One region of the Mesorhizobium sp. CNPSo 4688 genome, then DNA from elsewhere that is predicted to be linked to it. Evidence: riboswitches for the same ligand, from Rfam matches in the RefSeq annotation. Region 1 holds a riboswitch; the other holds the start of a gene.
What was found. A riboswitch is a leader RNA that binds a small molecule or an ion and turns the genes downstream of it on or off. The one in region 1 is predicted to bind S-adenosylmethionine.
Positions count from the first base shown of each region.

Region 2: another riboswitch for S-adenosylmethionine. It lies ahead of metX (homoserine O-acetyltransferase MetX); the one in region 1 lies ahead of AC04SH_RS08250 (O-succinylhomoserine sulfhydrylase).

Region 1 covers NZ_JBWLUY010000004.1:20,214-23,617, reverse strand. Annotated here, with positions in the region: gene AC04SH_RS08255 (ceramide glucosyltransferase) at 1-195, shown strand, start outside; gene AC04SH_RS08250 (O-succinylhomoserine sulfhydrylase) at 232-1,422, opposite strand; SAM riboswitch at 1,480-1,557, opposite strand; gene AC04SH_RS08245 (2'-deoxycytidine 5'-triphosphate deaminase) at 1,697-2,791, shown strand; gene AC04SH_RS08240 (ABC transporter substrate-binding protein) at 2,894-3,404, shown strand, end outside.
Region 2 covers NZ_JBWLUY010000010.1:97,497-100,900, forward strand. Annotated here, with positions in the region: gene AC04SH_RS20150 (prephenate/arogenate dehydrogenase family protein) at 1-340, opposite strand, end outside; gene hisC (histidinol-phosphate transaminase) at 345-1,454, opposite strand; SAM riboswitch at 1,584-1,661, shown strand; gene metX (homoserine O-acetyltransferase MetX) at 1,723-2,892, shown strand; gene metW (methionine biosynthesis protein MetW) at 2,889-3,404, shown strand, end outside.

The DNA.
Region 1 (3,404 bases):
GAATGCCTGCTCGCCTGGGTCAAGGGCTGGTATTTGTCACCGCGCATCGTCACCGCCATGATCGTGCGCGATGTGATGCTTCCCGCCATCTGGTCGCGCGGTTGGCTCGGCGGCGCGGTCGAATGGCGCGGCAATGCCATGACCATCCGCACCAAGGCGATGACGGAACTGGAAGAGGCCTCATCGGGCGCCTGATCGACGCCCGGGCCTTTGCCTTGCTTTCGCAGGCCGCTACTTCGCCGCCTTCAGCGCCTGTGCAACGTCCTCGAGCAGATCGTCCGTATCCTCAAGACCGACCGACAGCCTCAGCGTTCCCGGCCCGATGCCGAGCTCGGCACGTGCCTCGTCGCTGAGGTTCTTGTGTGTTGTCGTTGCCGGATGGGTGATCAGGCTCTTGGCGTCACCGAGATTGTTGGAGATCAGCACGATGTCGAGCGCGTTCTGCAAGGCGAAAGCCGCCTGCTTGCCGCCCTTGACGTCGAGGCAGATCAGCGTAGAGCCCCCCGTCATCTGCTTCTTGACGATATCGGCCTGCGGATGATCGGCACGGCCGGGATAGATGACGCGGGCGATCTGCGGCTGTCCGGCCAGGAAATCCGCGATCTTGCCGGCACTTTCCGTCTGCTGGCGCACCCGCACCGGCAGCGTTTCCAGGCCCTTCAGCAGCGTCCAGGCGTTGAACGGCGACAGGCTCGGGCCGGTGTGGCGGAAATAGTCGTGCAGATTCTCGTCGATCCACTTCTTGTCCGACAGGATGATGCCGCCGAGACAGCGTCCCTGGCCGTCAATGTGCTTGGTCGCGGAGTAGACGACGATGTGGGCGCCGAGCTGCAAGGGCTTCTGCTGCAAGGGCGTGGCAAAGACATTGTCGACGATCAGCCTGGCGCCGATCGAAGTGGCCAGTGATGCGACGGCGGCGATGTCGACCACTTCCAGCGTCGGGTTGGTCGGGCTCTCCAGGAAGAACAGCTTTGTGTTCGGCCTGACCGCCTTTTCCCAGTTGGCGATGTCGGTGCCGTCGACCAGCGTCGCCTCGATGCCGTATTTCGGCGCCAGCGTCTCGACCACCCAGCGGCAGGAACCGAATAGCGCGCGCGCCGCAACGATGTGGTCGCCGGCCCTGGCGCTGCACAGCAGGGCCGCCGTCACCGCAGCCATACCGGACGCGGTGGCGCGCGCGTCTTCCGCGCCTTCCAGCGCGCACATGCGCTTTTCGAACATGTCGACGGTCGGGTTGGCGTAGCGCGAATAGATGAAGCCCGGTTCCTCGCCCTTGAAACGGGCTTCGGCGGCCTGCGCCGTCTCATAGACATAGCCCTGGGTGAGGTACATCGCTTCCGACGTTTCGCCGAACTGGGAACGCAGCGTTCCCCCGTGCACGAGTGCGGTCTGAGGCTTCCAGTTACGCTTCTTGGTGCTCATCGCTTTTGTTCCAGACACAAAAAAACCGGCCGCGAAAGTCGCAACCGGTCCATACGGCCTTGCGGCCCGACGGTCCTTTAGCGACTTGTTTAACGTGGCTGCAAGCCGACCGGCCAAATCACCACGGGATAACGACCCTTTAGACCTCAGCCATGCTTGCGTCAATTGCCGGCTTCATTAAGAGGTTTGTACCAAGGCAGGTTCCGCAAAAGTGTCCAGCGGTTTTGCGGGCAAGAACCTGCCTCAAAGAGCGGCCTTGGAACGGAGCCAGCCTTTGCGGCAGACAGGCATTCTTCCCGATCAGGATATTTCCGCGCTGTTTCAGTCCGGCGCGCTGAAGTCGCCGCGCGCGCTCGATTCCGACCAGGTACAGCCGGCCAGCCTCGATCTTAGGCTCGGCGACAAGGCTTTTCGCGTCCGCGCCTCCTTCCTGCCCGGCCCCAACCATAAGGTGTCGGAGAAGCTCGAGCGGCTGAAGCTGCACGAGATCAGCCTGACCGAAGGCGCGGTGCTGGAGACCGGCTGCGTCTACATCGTACCGCTGCTCGAGAGCCTCGCCCTGCCGGCCAATATTTCCGCCTCCGCCAATCCGAAGAGCTCGACCGGGCGGCTCGACATCTTCACCCGCGTCATGACCGATCGCGGCCACGAGTTCGACAAGATCGCCGCCGGCTATCACGGACCGCTCTACCTCGAGGTCAGCCCGCGCACCTTCCCGATCGTCGTGCGCGCCGGCTCGCGCCTGTCGCAGATCCGCTTCCGCACCGGCAATGCGCTGTTGTCGGAGGCAGAGCTGAATGAATTGCATCGGGCCGAGATGCTGGTCGCCACCGAGCCCCCCAACATTTCCGGCGGCGGCATTGCGCTATCCATCGACCTCGACGGCGATCACAACGGGCTGGTCGGCTATCGCGGCAAGCATCACACCGGCCTCGTCGATGTCGACAAGCGCGCCGCCCAGGATGCCGTCGATTTCTGGGAGCCACTCCACAAGAGCGGCGCCGGCGAACTGGTGCTCGACCCGGACGAGTTCTACATCCTGGTCAGCCGCGAGGCGGTGCATGTGCCGCCGCTCTACGCCGCCGAAATGACGCCCTTCGATCCGCTGGTCGGAGAGTTCCGCGTCCACTATGCCGGCTTCTTCGATCCGGGTTTCGGCCATTCAGCCGCCGGCGGTACGGGCAGCCGGGCAGTGCTCGAAGTGCGCAGCCACGAAGTGCCGTTCATTCTCGACCATGGCCAGATCGTCGGCCGGCTGGTCTACGAGCATATGCTGAAGCGGCCGCAGGCGCTGTACGGCAGCGATCTCGGCTCCAACTACCAGGCGCAAGGCCTGAAACTCTCCAAGCATTTCCGCACCGCCGGCTGAACCGCGATCACGGTCAGGCAAAATACTTGCCTGTATTGGCCTGCCATGCTTGGCTGCCTGTTGGTGGCCGGCAACAGACCGGCGCGTAAGGGGAACCAGAAGATGCAGATGTCAAAATGGATCATATCGGCAGCCAGCGCTGCCATGCTGGTGATGGCGGCCGGCTCGTTGGCGCAGGCGCAGGAGAAATTGAAGATCGGCACCGAAGGCGCCTATCCGCCCTTCAATACCATTACATCTGACGGCAAGGTCGAAGGCTTCGACATCGACATTGCCAATGCGCTGTGCGCGCAAATGAAGGTCGAGTGCGAGATCGTCACCCAGGACTGGGACGGCATCATCCCGGCGCTGCAGGCGAAGAAATTCGACGCCATCATCGCTTCGATGAGCATCACCGAGGAGCGCAAGAAGCAGGTCGCCTTCACCAACAAATACTACACCACGCCGCTGGCGCTGGTGGCGCCGAAGGACAGCGACCTCACGTCCACCGAACCGGCCGCCCTTGCCGGCAAGACGGTGGGCGCGCAGGCGTCGACCACCCAGGCCGACTACGCCCAGAATGCCTACGGCAAGGCCGGTGCGGAGGCAAAACTTTATCCGACCCAGGAGGAGG
Region 2 (3,404 bases), on a different contig from region 1:
CGTGGGGCTGCATCTGCGCGATAACGGAGGCCTTGGTCGAACCGACATCGGTGAGGATGGCACCCTTTTTCAGCGCCGGCGCGATCTCTTGCGCCACCTCGCCCGACGATCCCACAGGCACCGAGACGATGATGAGGTCGGCATCGCGAACCGCTTCTTTTGCGTCCGTGGTGTAGGACTCACCGAGACCGAGTTCCTTCGCACGCGCCAGCGTGGCCGGGCTGCGCGTCGCGATGGCGACATGGCGGGCGAGGCCCTCGCGGCGGATGATGCGGGCCAGCGACGAGCCGATCAGGCCGATGCCGACCAGCGCGATTTTCTCGAACATCGGTGATGTCATGTCTTCAGCTTTTCAGGAATGTCGTGAGGGCGTCGATCACGCCGCGATTGGCTTCTTCGATGCCGACGCTCATGCGCAGCGCGTTGGGAAAGCCATAGCCGGTAACCCGTCGCAAGATATAGCCGCGCTGCGTGAGGTACTCGTCCGCCGCTTCTGCCGAGTGCTTCTTGTCCTCAGGGAAATGGATGAGAACGAAATTCCCAACGCTCGGTGTCACCCTGAGACCAAGCTTCGTCAGCTCTTCATTCAGCCAGGTGAGCCATGTCTCGTTGTGCACGGCGCTGCGCTCGACATGCGCGCGGTCGCGAATGGCGGCAATGCCGGCCTCGATGGCGGTTGCGTTGACATTGAAAGGGCCGCGGATGCGGTTGATGGCATCGACAATGTGCAGGGGACCGTACATCCATCCGATGCGCGCGCCGCCTAGGCCTAGCTTGGAGAAGGTGCGGGTCATGACAACGTTCTGCGCGCTGCCCGCCAGCTCGATGCCGGCCTCATAATCGTTGCGCCGGACATATTCGGCGTAGGCAGCATCGAGCACCAGAAGCACGTTGCCGGGCAACGCGGCATGCAGGCGACGGACCTCCTGGAACGGCAGATAGGTGCCGGTCGGATTGTTGGGATTGGCAAGGAAGACGATTTTGGTCCGCGGCGTCACCGCGGCGAGGATCGCGTCGACATCGGCGCGCTCGTCGGTCTCCTTGACCGTCACCGGTGTCCCGCCGGCCGACTGGATGTAGATCTTGTAGATCATGAAGGCGTGTTCGGTGATGATGGCCTCATCGCCGGGCGCCAGATAGGTCTGGGCCAGAAGGCCGAGGATCTCGTCAGAACCGTTGGAGCAGATGATGTTCGCCGGGTTCAGGCCATGCACTTCGGCGATCGCCTCGCGCAGCCGGCGGGCGGTGCCATCGGGATAGACATCAAGCTTGGCAGCGACCTCGCGCGCGGCCTCGATTGCTTTCGGTGACGGGCCGAGCGGGTTCTCGTTCGACGACAATTTATGGACCTTGGCGACGCCGGCCGGCGCCGTGCTCTTGCCCGGCACATAGGCGTCGATGTCCATGATGCCCGCGCGGGGCGTTGGCCGTGCCTTGTCCGCTGTCTTGTCCATGTCGCAAATCCGTCGAGAATGCCTCCGTCCGGAGGCCGCAGCGGAAATACAAGCCGTAGCCGCGAATGTCGAGAGGCGGCGGCAATAGGTGGCCGTTGACGCCGGCCCGCGCGAGTTCTAGAAGAACGGGAACAGTTCCGTGGTGATTTGGCCGGTCGGCTTGCAGCCACGTTAAACAACTCGCTAAAGGGCCGTTTGCGTGACGTAACCGGCTTTGCGATCGCATTGCCGGTTTTTTTATTGCCTGACGGCGGGCAAGGAGAGTCACATGACCGCGCTCCGCGCCGCAAAAACCAACAACGAGGCCGACAACCCGTCGAGCCCGGTGTTGCGTTTTGGCCCTGACAAGCCGCTCAAGCTCGACGCCGGCACGCTGTTGTCGCCATTCCAGATCGCCTACCAGACCTACGGCACGCTGAACGACGCCCGCTCTAACGCCATTCTGGTCTGCCACGCGCTGACCGGCGACCAGCACGTCGCCAACACCAATCCGGTGACCGGCAAGCCCGGCTGGTGGGAAGTGCTGATCGGCCCCGGCAAGATCATCGACACCAACCGCTTCTTCGTCATCTGCTCCAACGTCATCGGCGGCTGCCTCGGCTCCACGGGTCCGGCCTCGACCAACCCGGCCACCGGCAAGCCCTACGGGCTCGACCTACCAATCATCACCATTCGCGACATGGTGCGGGCGCAATTGATGCTGGTCGACCATTTCGGCATCGAAAAGCTGTTTTGCGTGCTCGGCGGCTCGATGGGCGGCATGCAGGTGCTGGAATGGGCATCGTGCTATTCCGATCGCGTCTTCTCGGCGCTGCCGATCGCCACCGGCGCGCGCCATTCCTCTCAGAACATTGCCTTCCACGAGGTCGGCCGCCAGGCCGTCATGGCCGACCCGGACTGGCATGGCGGCAAGTATTTCGAGCACGGCAAGCGCCCGGAAAAGGGGCTGGCGGTGGCGCGCATGGCGGCCCACATCACCTATCTGTCGGAAGCGGCACTGCACCGCAAGTTCGGCCGCAATCTGCAGGACCGCGAAGCGCTGACCTTCGGTTTCGACGCCGACTTTCAGATCGAGAGCTATCTGCGCCATCAGGGCATGACCTTCGTCGACCGCTTCGACGCCAATTCCTACCTCTACATGACCCGTTCGATGGACTATTTCGACCTCGCCGCCGACCATGGCGGCCGGTTGGCCGATGCCTTTGCCGGCACCAAGACGCGCTTTTGCCTGGTGTCGTTCACTTCGGACTGGCTGTTCCCGACCGAAGAGAGCCGCTCGATCGTGCATGCGCTGAACGCTGCCGGCGCGTCCGTCTCTTTCGTCGAGATCGACACCGACCGCGGCCATGATGCCTTCCTGCTCGACGAGCCGGAATTGTTCGCCGCCATCAAGGGCTTCATCGGCTCGGCGGCTCGCGCCAAGGGGCTCGCCTCATGAGCGTCAACGGCAGCCAGCGCGTCGACCTCGAAGTCGTCGCCAACCTCATACCGCCGCAGTCCAGGGTGCTCGATGTTGGCTCCGGCGACGGCCTGCTGCTCGAACTCCTGCAGGAAACCAAGCAGGTCGACGGCCGCGGCCTGGAACTGTCGCAGCGCGGCGTCAACGAATGCGTGGCGCGCGGCCTCTCGGTCATCCAGGGCGATGCCGACACCGACCTCGAATTCTATCCCGACAAGGGTTTTGACTTCGTCGTCCTGTCGCAGACGCTGCAGGCCACCCGCAACCCGAAGCTGGTGCTCGACGAACTCCTGAGGATCGGCAACCGCGCCATCGTCTCCTTCCCCAATTTCGGCCACTGGCGGGTGCGGCTGTCGCTGTTCTTCAAGGGACGGATGCCGGTGACCGAGGACCTGCCCTATTCCTGGTACGACACGCCCAACATCCATTTCTGCACCATCCGCGACTTCGTTAATCTGGTCGAGGAACTCGGCGCCTCGGTCGAGAAAGCC